DNA from 4 places in the Brevibacillus sp. HB1.4B genome. Region 4 is predicted to be linked to each of the others. Evidence: predicted binding sites of a transcription regulator. Region 4 holds the regulator's gene; each other region holds the start of a gene.

Region 1 (5,118 bases), on a different contig from region 4:
GAAGTTCAGTCGCGCCTTGATTTCTTTTACGATCAGGTTCGCGATCTTCGTTTCCCGCTCTGTCAGTTCCAGCCCACCGACAAACTGATGCGCATCGAGAATCGACAGCGTAGTCAGCTCGGAAATGCTGCGCTCCCCGACCTTTACCGCCAAGCTCTCTTGACGCAAACGTTGGCCTTTGCAGACAGGACACGCCTTTTGGCTCATGAAGCCTTCGATTTGTTCACGGATGTAATCTGAGCTCGTCTCCAGATGACGTCGTTGCAGATTAATGACGACACCCTCGAACGGTACGACCGCCTCACGCACTTGCCCGAACTCGTTCTCATAGCGGAAGTGAATTTTTTCGCCTTCACTGCCGTACATCAAGATTTGTCGGTGCGCTGCTGTAAGCTCCTCGTATGGCACATCCATCCGAATGTTAAAGTGGCGGCAAGCTGATTCCAACAATTGTTGATAGTAAGTAGAAGTCTTCGGCTCCCATGCGCCAATCGCCCCATCATCGAGCGTCTTCGTCGCATCGGGAACGACCATATCCGGGTCTACCTCCAACTTGACACCCAGTCCATCACACTCCGAACAAGCACCAAACGGGCTGTTAAAGGAGAAAATCCGCGGCTCTAGCTCCCCGATGGAGAATCCACAAATCGCGCAAGCATGCTTTTCACTGAACAGCAGCTCTTCTTGCTCCATTACATCGACGATGACCTTGCCATCTGCTAAGCGAAGTGCCGTTTCCAAGGAGTCTGCGAGACGCGCCTGTACATCCGGCTTCACGACGATCCGGTCAACGACAACCTCAATGTTATGCTTCTTGTTCTTTTCCAGCTTGATGTCTTCAGACAGATCGGTAATTTCACCATTGACCCGCACACGGACGAAACCTTGCTTGCGGATGTCCTCGAACAACTTGACGTGCTCTCCCTTGCGTCCTTGTACCATCGGCGCGAGAATCTGCATTTTCGTGCGCTCAGGATACTCCAATAGTCGATCGACCATTTGTTCAATGGTCTGAGATTGGATCTCGATGCCATGCTCCGGGCAAACCGCTCTCCCAACACGCGCATACAAAAGGCGCAAATAGTCGTAGATTTCCGTAACCGTACCTACCGTGGAGCGAGGGTTGCGGCTCGTTGTTTTCTGGTCAATCGAGATCGCAGGGGAAAGTCCCTCAATCGAATCCACGTCCGGCTTGTCCATCTGCCCAAGAAATTGACGGGCGTATGCAGACAGAGACTCGACATAGCGTCGTTGTCCCTCTGCGTAAATCGTGTCAAAAGCAAGCGAGGACTTACCCGAGCCAGACAAACCCGTCAGAACGACGAATTTGTCCCTCGGAATGACTACATCAATATTTTTCAGATTGTGGGCACGTGCACCCTTTACGACAATATGTTCTAATGGCATGAAAAAAACCTCTCCTTAGAGTTCCGCCTTCAGCTCAAGAATCAAATCACGCAATTCGGCCGCACGCTCGAACATAAGGTTGCGTGCCGCTTCCTTCATTTCTTCTTCCATACGTTCTATAACAGCCACGCGATCCTTCTTCGGCATTTTCTTAAAGTCTGCATGTGGCAAGTAATCTGCTTTTTCCTCCGCAACCTTGGTCGCCTCGATCACTTCGCGGACGGACTTTTTCACGGTTTGCGGCGTGATGCCGTGCTCTTCATTGTAAGCCATCTGAATGGAGCGACGACGTTCTGTCTCTCGAATCGCAGAGGTCATCGAATCTGTCATTTTGTCCGCGTACATGATAACGCGTCCCTCTGAGTTCCGCGCAGCCCGACCAATCGTCTGAATCAGCGAACGCTCATTGCGCAGGAAGCCTTCCTTGTCTGCATCCAAAATCGCCACAAGCGATACTTCCGGCAAGTCCAAGCCTTCCCGCAAGAGGTTGATTCCGACTAGCACGTCAAACTCACCCAAGCGCAATGAACGTAATATCTGCATCCGCTCAATCGTTTTAATATCCGAGTGAAGATAGCGGACCTTGATTCCGATTTCTTTCAGATAGTCCGTCAAATCCTCAGACATTTTCTTCGTCAGAGTCGTGACGAGAATCCGCTCATTTTTCGCAATCGTGGCTTGGATTTCGCCAATCAAATCGTCAATCTGTCCCTTGATCGGACGTACCGTAACCGTTGGGTCAATCAAGCCTGTCGGACGAATCACCTGCTGCACCATTTCTGGGCTGTGCTCCAGCTCATAAGGACCCGGCGTAGCTGAAATGTAAATCGCTTGTTTCAGCTTTCCTTCAAACTCCTCGAACTTGAGTGGGCGGTTATCGCGTGCAGAAGGCAGACGGAATCCGTGATCGACCAGTACATCCTTCCGTGCGCGGTCACCGTTATACATCCCCCGAACCTGCGGCAAGGTCATATGCGACTCATCCATCATGACGATAAAATCTTCAGGGAAGTAATCCAACAAGGTATAAGGAGCATGCCCGGCAGGCAGTCCTGTCAGATGGCGCGAGTAGTTTTCAATACCGGAGCAAAAGCCCATCTCCATCATCATCTCAATATCATACCGTGTACGTTGCTCCAGTCGCTGTGCTTCCAAGAGCTTTCCCGCGTCACGGAATTCTTTCAGTCTTTCTTCCAGCTCGGCCTCGATGCTTTGGACAGCCAGCTTCATTTTCTCCTCGCGCGTCACATAGTGAGATTTAGGGAAGATGGCAATGTGATCACGCTGTCCCAAAATCTCGCCGGTCAGTACGTCAATCGAAGTAATCCGCTCTATTTCATCTCCAAAAAACTCAACGCGAATCGCCTGCTCACTCTCTGAGGCAGGGAAAATCTCCACGACGTCACCCCGCACACGGAACGTACCGCGCGTGAAGTTGATGTCGTTGCGTGTGTACTGGATATCGACCAGACGATGCAAAATCTCGTCCCGTCCTGTTTCCATGCCAACACGTAAAGACAAGAGCAACTCCCGATACTCTTCAGGAGAACCCAATCCGTAAATGCAGGAGACGGAGGCAACAATGATGACATCTCGGCGTTCAAACAAAGCACTGGTAGCCGAGTGACGGAGCTTGTCGATCTCGTCGTTAATGCTCGAGTCTTTTTCAATAAACGTATCCGATTGGGGAATGTATGCTTCGGGTTGATAGTAATCGTAGTAGCTGACGAAGTATTCCACCGCGTTGTTCGGGAAAAACTCCTTAAACTCTGCACAAAGCTGAGCGGCCAGAGTTTTGTTGTGTGCCATCACGAGTGTTGGCCTGTTCACCTGAGCAATTACCTGGGCAGCCGTAAAAGTCTTTCCCGTTCCCGTTGCCCCCAGCAATGTCTGGTGTCGCTTGCCAGCTTGCAACCCTGCCACCAGCTCGGCAATGGCGGTCGGCTGGTCACCGGACGGTTGAAACTCCGATACCAATTCAAAACGCTCCATTCCCTCGTTCATCTCCTCATAGCATGACTGTTTCTACTTCCATTATAACACAATTCCGGCTAGTTTAAGCCCAAAATTCGAACAAACGTTTGTCTTCATCTTTCCTCCAATTTTTCCGATATAAGATGAAGGAAGTGCAAACATGCACAGATAGACTCGCCACCTTCAGGGAGGATTGACATGTCAGATACCGGAACAACCGTTAAAAATAACCCATATATACAACCTCATTTGAGCTATAAAGGCAAAAAAGAATTCACCACCGAGCTCGACCAAAATGCCTTTATGAAGCTCATGCTCGAGCAGTTAAAACATCAAGACCCTATGTCCCCAATGGACAACTCTCAGTTCATCCAGCAAACAAGTATGCTGACCATGGTAGAAAAAATCACAAAAATGACCACGCTGATGGAGCAATCGAACAACAGCATGGTCACTTTGGAGAAGTATGAAAAGCTGGTAGGTCGTACTGCTTCGTACTCCCTTACTACAAAAGACGAGATGACGGGAGAAACTAAGACGGAGAAGAAAGAAGGCGTACTTGATGCCGTATACATGGATCAAGGCAAAATCTACTTCCGTATCGCAGGCGAATCGACACCGATTCCGCTGGCAGACGTCTCCGGATTGGAATCGCAAGGTCTGGCCGGCAATACGCTCGACAACAGCGTGAAGTACATGGAAATGATCGGTCGTGAGATTTCCTATAAAGTAACCAAGGAAGTCGACCGGGATGGCAATCCAGATACCAAAAACGACGTTTCCAAGGTTGATGAAATCTTGAATGGCGTCATCACTGGCTTTACCACTAAAAACGGTACCGCACAATTCCAACTGGATAATGGATCAACCGTAAAAGCCGAAGAAATCGTAGGCATGACGGTGAAACCTGAAAACAGAACAATGGGCAACTCCCTTGCCTATGCGCAAATGATCGGCTACAACATCACGTACAATCAGTCTCAGACGAATCCGGACGGTACCACTACCAATACGCCTCTTACAGGCGTGGTCAAAGCTGTCAGCATGAAAAACGGAGTAGTCGAATTCGTCCTCAAGGATGATAAGAAAGTCGCTCTCAACCAAATCACAGGATTCGAAGCAACTGCCTAGAATCCCATGCAAAAAGCCGCACATCTTCGCAATCGGAGAAGGCGGCTTTTTCTTTTGCAGGGTGCTATTCGTTTACGATCACTTTCCCGGTTATCGCATCCACATAAAACGTATCATCTACTTTAAATTCTCCCCCGCAGAAGCAATGCGAGCGAGTTTGACGGAACGAAAGGTCATAGCCGAGCTTCCATGTAATCGTGTTTTTCTCGTAATCCGGCTGGTGGATGTAGGTCAGCTCAAGTGGAAAGGTTTGCAGTAAACGGTTCATGGCCACTTGTTCTTTAAGTGCTTGGGAATGGGCCGGGTATTTGACACTGGCCGGTTTGTTTATGCTTACCTGTTCCCATGCACCCGTCCATGAATCGATCCGAATCGTATACATCCCATCCTCCACACTCTGATTGATCCCATAAACCGGAATGCCGTTCACGAGAGGATCAGCTACGATCGAGGTGTACCTTTTATTTCCATCCTCCGTTATTTGGATTTGATTGCTTCCAGACGGAGTCAGTCTTTTCAAAAGCTTATCCGCTTCTATTCGATCTCGCTTCTTATCCGTTTTCACATTAGACCATTGCGGATTGTTCACCCTCGTAGAAAATTCAA
Region 2 (5,118 bases), on a different contig from region 4:
GTGCTTGCTGTTGTGACGGGTGTTGTCATGCTCATCGTGCAGACGGATGTCATGAGTATTTTCCAGAGTACAACGGCATGGAGCTATCTATTATATGGAAAAATAGCAAGTGTCTCCCTCATGCTTCTTCTAGCCTTTAGGCAAACAAGACGTTGGCGGACGAAAAATGCCTTGCAGCCGGCTTACTTGCGTTGGGAAATAATATTCGGGATTATCGCTGTTCTGGCTGGACTTTGGATGAGTCAGATAAACTACCCGACTGCGACGACAAATAATCAGGCCGTGATTCAAAATGATACAAACTAGGGAGGATTTCATACGATGAAAATGACAAAATGGATGAGCAGTGTACTGGTAGCAGGTGCAGTTTTGACATTGGCGACAGCAGCACAAGCACATGTGAACGTATATCCGAAAGAGACTACTACAGGCTCCTATGAAAAATACTCAGTGCGTGTCCCAGTAGAAAAAGACGTCAATACGACAAAAGTGAAGCTGGAATTCCCGGCAGGTGTGAAGGTAAATACTGTACAACCGATTCCGGGCTGGACCTACGAGTTCGAAAAAGATAAAGACGGTGTGAACACAGCGCTTGTGTGGACAGCAACAGAAGGCGGAATCAAGGCGCATGAGTTCCAAGAGTTCACGTTTGTAGGGGCAAACCCGAAAGAAGAGGGCCAATTGGCTTGGAAGGCTTATCAGACCTATGCAAATGGCGAGGTTGTGGAATGGACAGGGGACAAGGATTCCAAAACGCCAGCGTCTGTCACTACCATTAAGGCTGGTGTAGGCGAAGCAGGGCATGAGCATGGACAAGAACAAAAGCCAGCAACCGCTCCTGCCGGAGAAGTGGCTGGTGCAGGCAACAATAATACCTTGCCATTGGTACTTTCTGGTTTGGCGTTGCTGATTTCCATCGTTGGTCTGTTTAGAAAAAAAGCGTAAGTACTTCATAATCAAGCTGTGCAGTGTGTCCAATCATGCTGCACAGCTTTTTTCCATTGTATGACAATTAAAATCATTCTATAATAGCTGTAATTACTTTCGGAGGTGCATATCACATGTTAAAAACACTATTCAGAGCAAGCAAGTACACAGAAGGAAAAATAGGAACGGCAGCATGACGCGTACGCATTTTGCACAGTAGAGGATTGTAGAGTAACAATCAGTATGTGAAAACGGAACGCGTCATCTGCCTAAAAAAGGTGGATTCTGCTTCCATGTCTATGAATGCGACAAAAGTATATACGATCAAAAGCTTTTTGACTTCCCTGGCCAATACGACCATGTTCACGACCTATGCGCTTTACTACATCGTGACACTGGGTTTTAACCCGTTTGAATTGCTTTTGATCGGGACGGTATTGGAGTTATCCGTGTTGGTGTTTGAAGGGATAACAGGAGTAGTTGCGGATACGTACAGTCGCCGTCGCTCCGTCATTATCGGGATGTTTTTGCTGGGAATCGGATTTGCAATGCAGGGGATTGTTCCCACGCTTGATGCTTGGGTACCGTTTATTTCTGTCTTCGGCTTGGTGCTGTTTTCGCAAGTCGTCAGTGGTCTCGGGTATACGTTTATCAGTGGAGCGGATACTGCATGGATTGTGGATGAGGTCGGAGAAGAGAAGATCGGTACGATTTTCATGAAGGCCAAGCGCTACTCCTTGTTTGGGAATCTGCTCGGGATTGCACTTAGTGTGGCATTGGCAACACTCGCTCCCAACTTGCCTTACCTCATAGGTGGCCTCATGTATCTGGGGCTTGGTGTCTTTCTGATTCTGTTCATGAAGGAGACCGGTTTTATTCCTCGTGAGCGTGAGCAAGGTGCTTCCCACGTGAAGGAAATGATTCAGACGTGGACTTCGGGTGCCAAAGTGATTCGCAGCCAGCCGATTCTGATGTTGATCTTGTTCGTGACGCTGTTTACGGGTGCAGCTTCTGAAGGGTATGATCGTTTGTGGGAAGCGCATTTGATCGCAGAAATTGGCTTTCCAGAGCTGGCTGCTATTTCGATGCCAATGTGGTTCGGGATCATTGCCGCACTCGCAAGCTTACTCGGCCTCATCGTCGTAGGCGTTGTGGAAAAAAGGCTGGATGTGAACAATGAGCGGGTTGTCCTTGTGGGCATGTTCACGTTGACGGGTCTCAAAATTGCAGCGATGATTGCTTTTGCCTTTTCCCCTAGCTTTAGCTGGGCGTTAGTAGCGTTGCTGTTGATCGGTGTGATCCAATCATTAAGCAGTCCGCTGTATGATACGTGGCTGAATCTGAACATTGAGAGCAGTGTGCGAGCGACGGTTTTGTCGATGATGGGCCAGTCCAATGCTTTGGGACAAACGGCAGGTGGTCCGGCTGTCGGATGGATCGGGACCCGGTTTTCGATTCGCGCTTCGTTGGTTGCGGCGGCCATCTTGTTGGCACCGATTCTAATTGTGTTCGGACGTGCGCTTAGAAGGCGCTGAGTTGTAACAAGCATAAGGCATGTGTCCATTTTTAGGGCGCATGCTTTTTTGTTGAGGGAATAGTTGGGTGTTGAAAACAAACTTGCGAACGAATGTTCTCTTTTGGTATGATGATCTCAACAACAAGAAGACACATTTTGTGGTGGTGGCAGCATGATGATTTTGGAGTTGAGAAGGTACGCGACCCGGCAGCAAGCAGTGGAGATCATCTATTTGAAGAAGAATGGAGAGGCTAGCAGGCGTACGATCCGTATTGTGCATATTGATGAGAGCAAAGGGAGCTTGAAAGCATACTGTTATAGGAGGAAGGCGTTTCGCGTGTTTGTGTTGGATAACATTTTTGCGATCGCACCTGTGTCTGGTCATTTTGCCGGATGAAAAGGAATCATCCTCCGCGCCCCCAGCCTGTTCCAGCGGTACTATGTTATACTAAATAGGTAAACAACTTCAAAAAAGAGGAAGGGCGGGGACAAATTATGGAGTTCTTCATTGTCATCGTCATCATGTTTTTGATCGTAGTATTTGTCTTGGCGTCCAAAGCTGCAAAAGGCGGAAGTGGGCGCTCTCATTCCTCTTCAGACAGTGGGGGCGGAGCCTTCTATGTCGACAGCAATCACAATCACCATCATCGAAATCACGACTCAGGCGATCGTTGGGATAGCTATGACAGCGATAGCGGAAGTGGTGGAGACAGTGGTGGTGGCGGAGATAGCGGAGGAGGCGGCGGCGGGGGAGATTGACGCTGTTGCATTTTGTTTCATTATGGTACAATAATTGGGAAATATGATTCCAAACCTGAATGATAGGTTTGCTAAAGGAGAGATGTTTTATGGTAGCCATCAAATTTGTTCAGAGTGTCGTAGTCGGGGTCACAGGAATCCTCCTTTCAAGCGAACAGTAATATCGTTCACCAAATGAGGATTCGACTGTGACTGGTTCTGGCTGATAGCCATATATTTAACCAATTGCAGGGGGAATCCGCAGTGAATCAACTAACCAATCAACAAGTATTGCAATCTATGGGCTGGAATGAGTATTTTGCTAATCATTTTGCCCCTTATGCCGAGCAAGGCTACAGTGTGGGACGTATCACACTCGAACATAAACGTATTTATCGTCTGTGGAGTGAGCATGGTGAACTCTTGGGCGAAGTAACGGGTAAGCTTCGTTATGAAGCCATCGGACGAGAAGATTTTCCGGCTGTCGGGGACTGGGTAGTGATCAGTGCCCGTCCTGAGGAAAAGAAAGCTTCCATCCACGGACTTCTTCCACGTAAGAGCAAGTTTTCCCGCAAAGTAGCTGGGGATACAGTGGAAGAGCAGATTGTGGCCGCAAACGTCGATACCGTTTTCCTTGTGAATTCCTTAAATAATGATTTAAATCTGCGCAGGATAGAACGCTATCTCATTCTTGCGTGGGAAAGTGGAGCCAATCCGGTGATTGTGCTATCCAAAGCAGATTTGTGTGACGATTTGGATGCATGTTTGGCAGAGATAGAATCAGTCGCAATCGGAGTGCCTGTTCACGTAGTCAGTGCTGAGCAGGGAGAAGGACTGGATCAGCTCGACCCTTATCTGGGCGAGGGCCAGACGATTGCCTTGATGGGTTCCTCTGGTGTTGGCAAATCCACGTTGATCAATAAATTGAGCGGAGCGGAAATGCAAAAAGTCAGTGGCGTGCGCGAAGGTGATGACCGTGGCCGCCATACGACGACCCATCGCGAACTGTTCCGATTGCCGAGTGGTGCTCTGATGATCGATACACCGGGCATGAGGGAGCTGCAGCTCTGGGAGGCAGATGAAGGCTTCCGCGGTGCCTTTGACGATATCGAGTCCATTGCGGAAACATGCCGTTTCAATGATTGTAAGCATATGCGAGAGCCTGGCTGTGCTGTTCAAGCTGCCATCCAATCTGGATCATTGGAAAAAGCACGCTTTGACAGTTACCTGAAGCTTCAACGAGAATTGGCACATCTGGCGCGCAAAGAAGACGCAAGGCTTGCAGCTGCTGAAAGGGATAAATGGAAAAAGATCAACGTTCAAATGCGGGAGAAAAAACCGAAGCGATAAACACGAGAGCCCTTGAGAAATCAAGGCTCTTTCCTTTATATGGACAAGTAAGCGCTTCCTTTTGTTTTCAAAAATTAACGCTTGCTCATAACGCGAGAGTTATGATAGATTTGGTCAATACTCGTTATTACACTTCGAAATAAATAGATATAGGTAGCTCGTATAATTTTGGGAATAAGGCCCATCCGTTTCTACCAGGTGACCGTAAATCACCTGACTACGAGTGAAAGTGCGTCTAGGGTTCCGTTTCTTTCCTATTCGAATAATAGGGTTGAAAGAAAGCTGGTCCGAGCGACGCAGGCACGATTGATGTGTCACACCTAAGGGATAAAAGCCCAGAGGGACAGTTTCACTTGGCGTTGGTTTGTTACGTAGCCCGCTTGTGACACTGTCCGCTCTGGGCTTTCTATATTTCAGCAGGCTACAGATATAAAAGTGGCCGGAACCATACCCGAGGAGGAAGAATTGATGAAAGAATTACAAGAGCGCATCGTACAGGACGGCAAGGTACTGTCGGCATCCGTTTTGAAGGTGGATGCGTTTTTGAACCACCAGGTAGATCCACAATTGACGATGAAGATCGGACA
Region 3 (5,118 bases), on a different contig from region 4:
TACACGGGAAACATCTAAAAGTATATGCTCCTTCCTCGGCTTAAACTCTGTAATTAGTGGTTGGTTTGGAAGTGAATTCAGATGGAACAATTCGGAATATTTCTCGTGTTCAAATAAAAACTCTTCTATTTCTTCCCTTGAAGTATTTACATCCCCATATCCATCCAGGGCACGCTCAAGGTTTCCCGTGATCGCATACAGATATCCATTCCATTCATGATCAGAATCAACGTAATTTGATAACCTATAGAGAATTTCACATGTCTCATAAAGAGTATAGTGTTTGTTTTTGTAACTGAAGTTAATCATTCCAACTATTGTTTTTAGTGCTGTTTCTTCGTCTGTGTTAGTGCAAAGCTCGATAAGTAAGCGAGGAATGTCCTCCTCTTTTTTTACCATTGAAAGGTCAAACACTCTATCAGGTATAACTGTTACCTCTAAAAGATCAATTACTTTATCTGCCCACACGATTATATGATCTTTAGAAAAGAACCCTATGGATAATCCAATGTGACATACTTTGGCTTCAAACTCAATATCCATATTCTTCACCACCAAGTTCCAGATAGTTAGTATCATAGTAACATGCTGGAAAAGTCAGGAGTAGTGTGTACAAACGGATATATAAAGAATCTGCCCCACATTTGATAACATCACTGCAGTCGATGGTAATTAGTCGAAGTTGAGATTTTTCATGACAGAGAGATTCCCCTACTGACAATTACAAATGTTTTTGAGCATGTCAGGTATTTAAGGAATCATGCCGAACAGGGATTCAGAAATCACAACGAGATGAGTTAAACTATAAGTGTCTTTACTGTTACACGTGAGGAGAAATTATTATGGACCTTTTTGAGAAATGCAACAATGTTGATTCCAAAGATGAACTTATTCAATTCATAAAGGCTTTAAGACACGATCTTCAAATTAACCCTGATGAATGGGAAAACCTATCGCTCGCTGCCTTTTTAGAGGCAATGGAATCCTGGATGGAAGATACACTAGATATGGAGTATCTGCCGGATCAGCCCGAGTGGAAGTCTCTTGCTACTATATTGTACATGGGGAAGATTTATGAGTAGTTAGCGTATCTTGCGGAGCAACGAAATGACAACAAGACTCACAATAATTATGTGAGTCTTGTTGTTAAGATATATTTTGAATATCCTTTTCTAACTCTTTGACTGACTTAAAGATCTGCCATTTGAATTTATTATCAATTTGTTCATCTGTAAATTTTGATACTTTGATATTGAAAATATTTTTCAATATTAGTTTTTTCTCTGCGGTACTGTAATTATCAAAATTAGGAATATACTTAGTTCTAGTAACATTTTCACGAATCTCCGAAAATGTCCTTACAAATCGTTTAATATTTTGTTTAGGAACCCCATATCTTGTACACAATTTTTTTATAAAACAATCAAGTTTAAATAATAACGATTCGTCGTTAATTTGCGAAAAGAAAAATAACCATCCAAATTTTTTAGAATCAAATTTACAGCCTGTTATCCTTAAATTTAGCTTCCAAAGTAATATTTCAAGTTTATTCGGTAAACTAGAATACTTATATTCGGAAAAAGTTGTTAATATTGACTGCTTCAACTTTTTTAGCGATTGATCCTTTACCGAATAGTGCTTTGTTTTTATATGATAACCAAGAAATTCAAACCCGCTTTCAAGTTCTCCAGAATTTGTTTTTTCTATATTGATTTTCAATTTCAACATCTTAAACTCATTATTAATCTGATTGCGGATAGTAGTTACATCCTTTTTGTGACAGAGAATTATTATGTCATCAACATACCTAAAATATTTTAAATTCTTTTTCCCGATATAATCATTATCTATTTCGTTTAAGTAAACGTCAGCAAGAACATTTGATATTGATAAACCTTGCGGTACTCCTTTTATATTTATTACATTTTGATCATTTGTGTTTGCAGGTGACTTTGTTGGAGTTTGTATTGCTCTTTTAATTAGAGTTAATATTTTCCTGCTCTTAATTCTACCTCTTACCTTCTGGAGTAATATTCTGTGGTTTATCGTAGGATAAAAATTCTTGATGTCAAACTTGATAAAGTAATCATACCCATCATTCTGAATTGAATCCTGTAGTTTACCTATTTTAACTTGGATTAGTTCGTTATTCGTAACACTTTGGAACTCAGTAGATAAAATACCTTTTACTATATTTAAAGTAATCTTGTCTCTTATAGTTGGAATTGAAATTACCCTTGGGAATTTATCCCTTCCTTTCATGATTAGTTTCTCTTTATATGAAATAAAATCATATGTGCCATTTGCAACTTTCCTAGTAATAATTTCAATATTCTCATCAAGATTCTTTTCAAATGTTTCCTTATTAATTCGATCTAATCCAGTTGTTGCTTTCTTTTTGATCACAGTTTCGTACACATGTCTAATTTCTTTTTCAGTAAATTTTTTTTTGTAAACATCAAATCCACTCATACAGATTCACCCTTTAAAAAAATCAGAATACTTGGGATTAGCAGAGGTAGAATAAATAATCCAATAATGACGATTCTAATACGAACTCTGTACCAAAATATTCTTTGATTCTCTGATAGGGATAGTTCTCGTATTTTTTGTTCTTTTATAAAAATTAAATAATCATATTTACTGTGATTTTCGACATTACTTAATAAATCATCATACTTGTTTGAAATGTCTTTGAACTGAGCGAGATTAATTTCCTTAGTATTTGGATCTTCTTGAATGATTTGTAGTTCTCTATATAATCCCTCCATTTTCAAGTAACAATTTTTCAAGTCCTTTGCTCTACTTTTAAAGTCCCTAGAGCTAACAAATAAAGTTGAAGCAAATAAGAATAACGAAGCTATTACTAGGACAAACGAGATGAAAGGTGTTGAGTTTTCAGGGGAAATCGTCCAAATTGAAGCAACAAGAACAATCAAAGTATAATAATTAATTAGAACTTGTGCCCAAAAATCAGTCGATTCTAATCTCTCTGAAGTCTGAATACGACATTTTCTCGTAATCCAAATATTATCTAATAGTCTTGTATAGATTTTATCCTGTTTTGTCATTTGACCACCCTACATAAATAAATGTGAGCCCTTGATACTTTACATTTTCACCCAATAAAGGGTTCTCTCATATAATTATGAAAGAAGAATAGAATATTCTTGTTAATTAGACTCATTCCCGAAGGAATTATCTCTAATATAGAAGAGATAAGGGCTCACACAACTTATTTTTATTATATTTCAGTATTTATTTCAACAATAAATTGAGAATTAACCCAAATTTTTGAGATTATTGATTTCTTGACCAACTAATTTTGCATTATTTGGTGTCCATTTTGGAGGCCCGTATTTTTTATAATACCCCAGTACATTTAAATATTTCTCCACACTCTCTTCTTCGTTTAGTTTTTTAAACAGTTCCCAACATGCTAAAGAGTCAGCAAGCGCTCGATGTGATTCATTGACGCTAACACTATACCGAGCACACATTTCATTTAGCGTATGGGGGTAACCATTTCTATCTCTACATATTGTTAAAGTGTCGATAAAGTTATTTTCAAAACTCTGCCCCATTATTCTTTTTAAAGAGAAATGAAGAAATCCAAGATCGAATCCAGCATTGTGGGCAATTAAGGTACTATCTTCTATGAACTGGAAAAGCATCTTAAAGGCTAAATCTTCTTGCATCCCCAAAGCAACATTTTGATTGGTTATTCCAGTTATTTCAGTGATTTTTTCTGTTAGATTACCGTTGAAATGTACTAAAGTTGAAAATTCACTTATTATTTCCCCCTTTTTTACTCGAATAGCTGCTAACTCGATTACTCGATCTTTTTTACTATCTAATCCACTGGTTTCAAAATCTATTACCGTTAAATCTTCAAGCATCATTATCCTCCTTCTACTGCTCATTTCTTGACTTTTAAGAAATCAAAGCACCAGGATATAGATATCTAGGGATTATGTTAACAATGAAAAAAATTTGCTTACTATTATTAACTACCTCAATTGGCATCAATTCAAACACTCTATCTTTCCGATCTTACCCCTTGTTGCCCTTGTCCCTTACTTTGTACCTGATACAAATCATTTGACCTTTGTACCTTACAATGCCATCTCCTTGCTAATTAGTGGTGAATGTATACAATTCGGCAAATAGTCCCAATTACCTACTACATTCGATCAGGTTTATCCGACATAAAACGACATATTCTCCTAATTAAGTCGTAATCAGTACATCAAATTGTCACTAGTAGGAAAAAAGTAGGAATGGTAAGATTATATACAGAACAAACGTTCCTACTAGAGGTGAATCAATGAAGCTATTTTACACTCCTACCCCTCTTGAAACTTGGATAAGCCACTTCTACAAACAACTTGGCATAAAAACACCTGACGAATTAGACGAACAACGTATTGCAAGATCATTACACATCCATCTCTTATACAAAGAGATCCCATCAATGGCATATGAGTTCGGCCGCTTCAAAAGTATCACCATCGACAGTAGACTTCCCTCGTCTGTTCAACGGGAACATTTTTATCATGAGCTATGCCATATTCTTCGTCATGCCGGCCGCCAAATTATGATGCCAGCGGCATTTCGAGAACTGCAGGAATGGGATGCTAAGAATTTTACTAGGTATGCTGCGCTGCCACAGCACATGCTGACAAGGTATGATTTTAGGCAGCCAGAGATACTGGATGTCCTATCAGAGCAGTTTAAGGTTACGCCAGAACTATGCGCAGCACGATTACAAAAAATTCAGGATAAATTAAAACTTGCTGTAGTCTAACTTTCCCCTGCTTAAATAGCAGGTTTTTTCATTTTTCGCCATTACTTAAAAGTAAATATGGTATTATTCCTGATTTTCGACATAATACGACGGATTTTTTACCTATAAAACATTATTATAGGTGTAACTACTAAAATATGCCTATTCTAAGAGGAATGCTTATGGACCTCAGACCTCACATACTCCGTATGTACTGGGTTTCGGAATGAGTTTATTTTAATACCTAAAGTTGCCAATTATATCAACTACAAGGTATTGCTAGTTGAAGAATTCAGTCATCTATACTTACATACGATCTGTCAGATGCATAC
Region 4 (5,118 bases):
AGTACTTCCATGATGTGCGTCTGTTGAATCGCTTCCCACGCTGCTTTTTGGCGAATCGTCCCTCTGCCCAAGTAGGAGAGATCATGCCAATTTCTCATGAGACTACCTCCATGTCTGCTTTCTTTTAAAATAGTTTAGACAAAAGTGAATAAGTACGCAACGAAATCGATAATCACTCGTATACCTAAATGAAGGGAGTGTAGTAGATGGAAATATTTTTGTGGGTAGTGGTTGTGTTATTGTTCTTGCTAAGCATCGCAGGAATTTTCTTACCCGTTTTACCTGATACGATATTACTGTGGGCGGGCTTTTTGCTCTATCACTTTTTCATTGCAGATCCGGGAGCGGGATTGCCGGCATCCTTTTGGTGGGGAATGGTCGTTCTAAGCATTCTGCTTTACGGTGCTGACTTGCTGACGAATATGTACTTCGTGAAAAGGTATGGAGGGTCCAAATGGTCGTCCGTTGCTGCTGCGGTCGGTATTATCCTCGGGATTTTCGTTTTCCCACCGTTTGGTATGCTGATCTTACCGTTCGTATTCGTCGTTCTCGTAGAGTTGATGGTGCAGAAGCAGTCGATGGAGCGAGCAGTGAAAGCGGGAGTAGGCTCACTGATCGGATTTTTGGGTAGTGCAGTCGTAAAAGTCATCTTGCAAGTTACGATGATCATCTGGTTTTTTATCGCCAGATAATAGACAGAAAACAAAAAGGACAGCCTCGGCTGTCCTTTTTTACGTGGGAACTAGTGAATGAGTCGATAAACACCGATGACTTTACCGAGAATAGTGACATGCTCCAGGATGATCGGTTCCATCGTGGCATTTTCCGGTTGGAGACGGAAGTGATTCTTTTCTTTGAAAAATCTTTTAACGGTCGCTTCGTCTTCTTCTGTCATGGCTACGACGATGTCACCATTGTTGGCTACGTGCTGTTGGCGAACAATGACGTAGTCTCCGTCGAGAATTCCGGCATCAATCATACTGTTCCCGGAGACGCGCAGCATATAGACCTTGTCAGAAGTCACGATATTGTCTGGAAGCGGGAAGTACTCTTCTACATCCTCAATGGCAGTAATCGGTTGTCCAGCGGTTACTTTTCCGATTACTGGCACACGGACGACAGAGTCTTCGAAATTGTCTTGAAAACGATCTTCATCTGATAGCAATTCGATGGCACGAGGTTTGGTAGGATCTCGACGAATGAGGCCTTTTTTCTCTAAGCGTGCCAAATGCCCATGTACTGTTGAGCTGGAAGCTAGTCCAACAGCCTCCCCAATTTCACGTACAGATGGCGGATATCCTTTATCACGAACTTCCTTTCGTATGAACTCGATGATGGCTTGTTGTCTACTCGATAATTTTGACATAGAAAGACACCCCTGATTTCTCGAACATATTTTCCTATATTATACCATGGGAGCTTGCGTTCGACAAACATAAGTTCGATTATTTGTTGACATGAACATATGTTCTCATTTATTATGAGGCTACAAGTGATCAGAACGTATGTTTGTGAGGAGGCCATTATTATGAATTCATTGACAGTACGTAATCGTTTCGAGAAAAAAGAAGAACGTCGTGTTCGTTTTGGTATCACGAGAGGACAAGCTCTCTTGTTTCTTATTACATTTACTCTCTTTTTTTACCTGTTAACCGAACTAGTGTTTGCTTCTTCGCCAATGGAGGAGCCACAAGGCATAGAAGTAACCGTACAATCTGGAGATAGCCTATGGTCGTTAGCTGTTCAATACAATACAGATCAGATGGATGTTCGGGACTATATAATAGAAATTAAGGATGCGAACGGTTTAGAGAGCAACAGGATTTACCCAGGTCAGACTCTCATCCTTCCTGATACTCCGTAAGTGTTCGGCTGTCTTGCGGGATCACTCGAATGTGGTATAATGAAGCGGCACTACTACAGAGTGGGAGGAACCAGCAGTGGTATCTGACGCAGAAATTAAACGCATCAACGAATTGGTCAAAAAATCGCGCGAAGAAGGTTTGACCGAAGAGGAAAAGCTTGAACAAAAAGCATTGCGCCAAAAGTACATTGACGCCGTTAAGCTTTCATTGAGAGCAAATTTGGATTCCATCCGTTATGTGGAAGACCTTGAAGAAAATAAGCCAAAACAGTAAGATAACAATTACTGATACGACAGACATCCTCGCTTGACGCTAGGGTGTCTTTTTCTGTGACATACATAAGCTGTGATAGCCAGGGAGGGAAAGCGATGGCGTGGATAGCTGTGGCGGTTGGAGGAGCAGTTGGCTCTCTTTTGCGCTACCTATTGTCTTTGCTCGCGAATCAGCCGGGATGGCCGTGGGGAACCTGGATCGCCAATGTTTGTGGATCTTTGATCATCGGCATCTTGTTCGTGCTGGGGAAAGAACGTGGCTTTTTATCTCCGACACTCTACCTCTTATTTGCAACGGGGGTCATGGGAGGATTTACGACTTTCTCAAGCTTCTCCTTGGAAGTAGTCTCTTTTTGGGGGGAAGGCCACCTGTTACGTGGCACTTTGTACGCTCTGCTTAGTTTGGGAGTCGGTCTACTTTCTTGTGCGGTTGGAATATGGTTGGCCAGGCAATGGTCCTGAGTCGTTCAATGACACGATACATGTGAGGGGGAATGAATGTGAGTACACAGCATCGTGATTATGAATGGGAACAAAAAAAGCTGGATGAAACAATTTCAGCGATCGACGAAGAAATGGAGCAGCTTCGCAATGATATTCGCGAGGCAACAGATGATTATGTCAAACAGGTCGTTAACTATAAAAAGGCTAAGGAATTGAGCTACCTGGAAGATCAGGGTCGAGAGAAGCCTTATTTCGGCAGAGTGGATTTCTTGAAAGATGAAATCTACGAGCTGGATGAGGTCTACATAGGAAAACGGGGAATTGTACGCAGCGATACGTTTGATTCTGTCGTCGTGGATTGGCGCGCGCCTATCGCCAGTCTTTATTATTCCGGTGAGAGCAAAGAAGCGTTTTACCGGATGGGACGCGAGATCGTGCGTGGTGAAGTTCGACTAAAGCGTAATTTTGCGATCGAAGACGGAAAGATCGTCGGCATCTATGATGGAGCGGTAAAAGAAACGATTAACCGCGAGATGGGGCATCCCGACGAATTTTTGCAAGAGGGCTTCATTGATGAATTTTTGGCAGCCAATCTGAATCAGGCGAACGATAGTAGGCTAAAAGACATCGTCGCTACGATTCAATCCGAGCAGAATGATATTATCCGGGCGGAAAAAGAACGGCCCATTGTTGTGCAAGGAGTAGCGGGGAGCGGAAAAACAACCATTGCTCTGCACCGACTCTCCTATTTGATTTATAACTACCAGGATTCCATGATGTCCAAAAAGTTCATGGTGTTTGCACCTAACCGGATGTTTCTTACCTATATATCCGAGGTTTTGCCTGAGCTGGGAGTCGATGATGTTCAACAGTCTACTTTTGTAGATTGGGCAGCGCGTCTTGTGAAGCCTCTGCTGCCAAAAGGATGGAGAATCGTGAGTCCTGATAAGCCTCTTCAATTGTTCTTCGAAGAGGGGCAGGATGAGCGCCAGCAAGAAATGACACGAAACAGGCTTCGCTTTAAAGGATCGCTCGCTTGTCGGGAGGCGCTGGAGCAATACATTCGGTATATCGTTGAAACAAGAATTCCTTTCAAGAAGCTCAGCTTTTTATACAACAAAACGAAGCAAGTATTTTCGATTCCGGGTGATTTTATTCGCCAATGCTTCTTGGAGCAGTTCGCTAATATGCCGTATCATAGACGGGTAGAAGCGCTTCGCAAGCATTTGAAACAAGAAATGAACAAGCAATTGTTTGCCCATTTGCGAGAGCGAAAAGTCGATTTGGACAAAGAAGGCTTGTACAAATTCGAGAAAATGCTGGAGCAGATATTAGATACGTACCTGACTTCATTTCCGAGACTGGAAATCTTCGCAGCTTATCGCGAGTTGATTGCTGACGAGGAATTGCTGCGCAAGCTCGTACCTGCTGACATTTCAGACGAAGTTGTACGTGATGTGACTCAGTCTAGCGCTGCATTGTTTGCAGAGGAGAGATTGGAGCCGGAAGATATCGCGGCATTGCTATACTTGCAGCATATTGTTGAAGGAATGAATAAGGCAGAGCATTTTGATCATACGGTCGTGGATGAAGCACAAGACTTGAGTGCGCTAGAAATAGCCGTCATTGCATTGGCAACTAAGCGAAACTCGTTAACGATCGTGGGAGATATTGCGCAAGGTATTCATAGCTACCGGGGGATTCATACCTGGGAAGAGTTGACGAAGGGGATTTTTGCACAGCTGTTTCCTTCCTATTATACGTTGTCACAAAGCTATCGTTCGACTATTGAGATCATGCGTTGTGCCAATGAAGTGTTGCGGCAAATTGAATTGCCCGAGACAGTATTGGCAAAACCGGTTTTGCGACATGGTGAAAAACCAATCATGGTCAAGGCTCGCTCACGAGCGCAACTGTGGGAGGACATCTCTTCGCGTGTGGTTGCCTACCAGTCGGAAGGCTTCAAAACGATTGCGATCGTAGCGAAAACCATTCAAGCGAGTAAAAAAGCACATAAAGGCCTGCAAGACAAAATAGCTGATCTAACCCTGTTAGGAACGAAAGATAACCAATTTCCGGGTGGCGTAACCATCATGCCTGCTTTCTTAACAAAAGGCTTGCAGTTTGATGTGGTCATTCTACTGGATGTAGACGCCTATCAAAATAATGAATGGGACGCAAAACTGTTGTATGTCGCGATGACACGTCCTGTCCATCGTCTTGTTATGACGCAGGTTGATGACGTTTCTTCCCCGTTGCTGAAAGATTTACCGACAGCGCTGTATAGCATGTCTACTGACGAATAAGATTCTCATCATCAAAGAAAACCCTCTGCCTGAAAAAAGCAGAGGGTTTATCTGTATCATGCTTAGTGGTCGCCTGTGTTACCTTTGGAAGGGTTGGTAATAACAAAACCTTCTTGTGGCAAGAAAAGGTAATCAATGATGATGCCATCCAGCAATGGCTCATCCTTTTTTACGATCACATCGATCTCTTTGTCGGTCGAGATCACAACATCTTCTTCTGTTGGCTTGTCC

Evidence for each region. Region 4 encodes LexA, which represses DNA repair genes until DNA is damaged. Its sites were predicted from a motif close to CGAACATATGTTCG; they were not measured.
Region 1: a site for LexA is predicted at 3,478-3,491, ahead of uvrB (excinuclease ABC subunit UvrB). Genes of this name have one in related genera too.
Region 2: a site for LexA is predicted at 2,548-2,561, ahead of HP398_RS24970 (WYL domain-containing protein). Genes of this name have one in related genera too.
Region 3: a site for LexA is predicted at 4,298-4,311, ahead of HP398_RS05365 (ImmA/IrrE family metallo-endopeptidase). Genes of this name have one in related genera too.

What each region holds. Positions count from the first base shown of each region.
Region 1 is NZ_JABSUT010000007.1:341,587-346,704, reverse strand. Features, by position in the region: gene uvrA (excinuclease ABC subunit UvrA) at 1-1,407, opposite strand, end outside; gene uvrB (excinuclease ABC subunit UvrB) at 1,423-3,399, opposite strand; gene HP398_RS19090 (flagellar hook assembly protein FlgD) at 3,580-4,512, shown strand; gene HP398_RS19085 (hypothetical protein) at 4,577-5,118, opposite strand, start outside.
Region 2 is NZ_JABSUT010000012.1:38,295-43,412, reverse strand. Features, by position in the region: gene HP398_RS24985 (copper resistance CopC/CopD family protein) at 1-306, shown strand, start outside; gene HP398_RS24980 (YcnI family copper-binding membrane protein) at 322-945, shown strand; gene HP398_RS24975 (MFS transporter) at 1,221-2,462, shown strand; gene HP398_RS24970 (WYL domain-containing protein) at 2,616-2,840, shown strand; gene HP398_RS24965 (hypothetical protein) at 2,939-3,202, shown strand; gene rsgA (ribosome small subunit-dependent GTPase A) at 3,446-4,531, shown strand; purine riboswitch at 4,670-4,771, shown strand; gene HP398_RS24955 (xanthine phosphoribosyltransferase) at 5,000-5,118, shown strand, end outside.
Region 3 is NZ_JABSUT010000002.1:199,774-204,891, forward strand. Features, by position in the region: gene HP398_RS05340 (barstar family protein) at 1-543, opposite strand, end outside; gene HP398_RS05345 (DUF7660 family protein) at 843-1,082, shown strand; gene HP398_RS05350 (reverse transcriptase domain-containing protein) at 1,147-2,472, opposite strand; gene HP398_RS05355 (SLATT domain-containing protein) at 2,469-3,071, opposite strand; gene HP398_RS05360 (3'-5' exonuclease) at 3,282-3,899, opposite strand; gene HP398_RS05365 (ImmA/IrrE family metallo-endopeptidase) at 4,328-4,807, shown strand.
Region 4 is NZ_JABSUT010000009.1:265,656-270,773, reverse strand. Features, by position in the region: gene HP398_RS21885 (DUF4269 domain-containing protein) at 1-98, opposite strand, end outside; gene HP398_RS21880 (DUF456 domain-containing protein) at 207-692, shown strand; gene lexA (transcriptional repressor LexA) at 743-1,366, opposite strand; gene yneA (cell division suppressor protein YneA) at 1,529-1,864, shown strand; gene HP398_RS21865 (DUF896 domain-containing protein) at 1,941-2,138, shown strand; gene crcB (fluoride efflux transporter CrcB) at 2,234-2,599, shown strand; gene HP398_RS21855 (HelD family protein) at 2,638-4,887, shown strand; gene HP398_RS21850 (HesB/IscA family protein) at 4,950-5,118, opposite strand, start outside.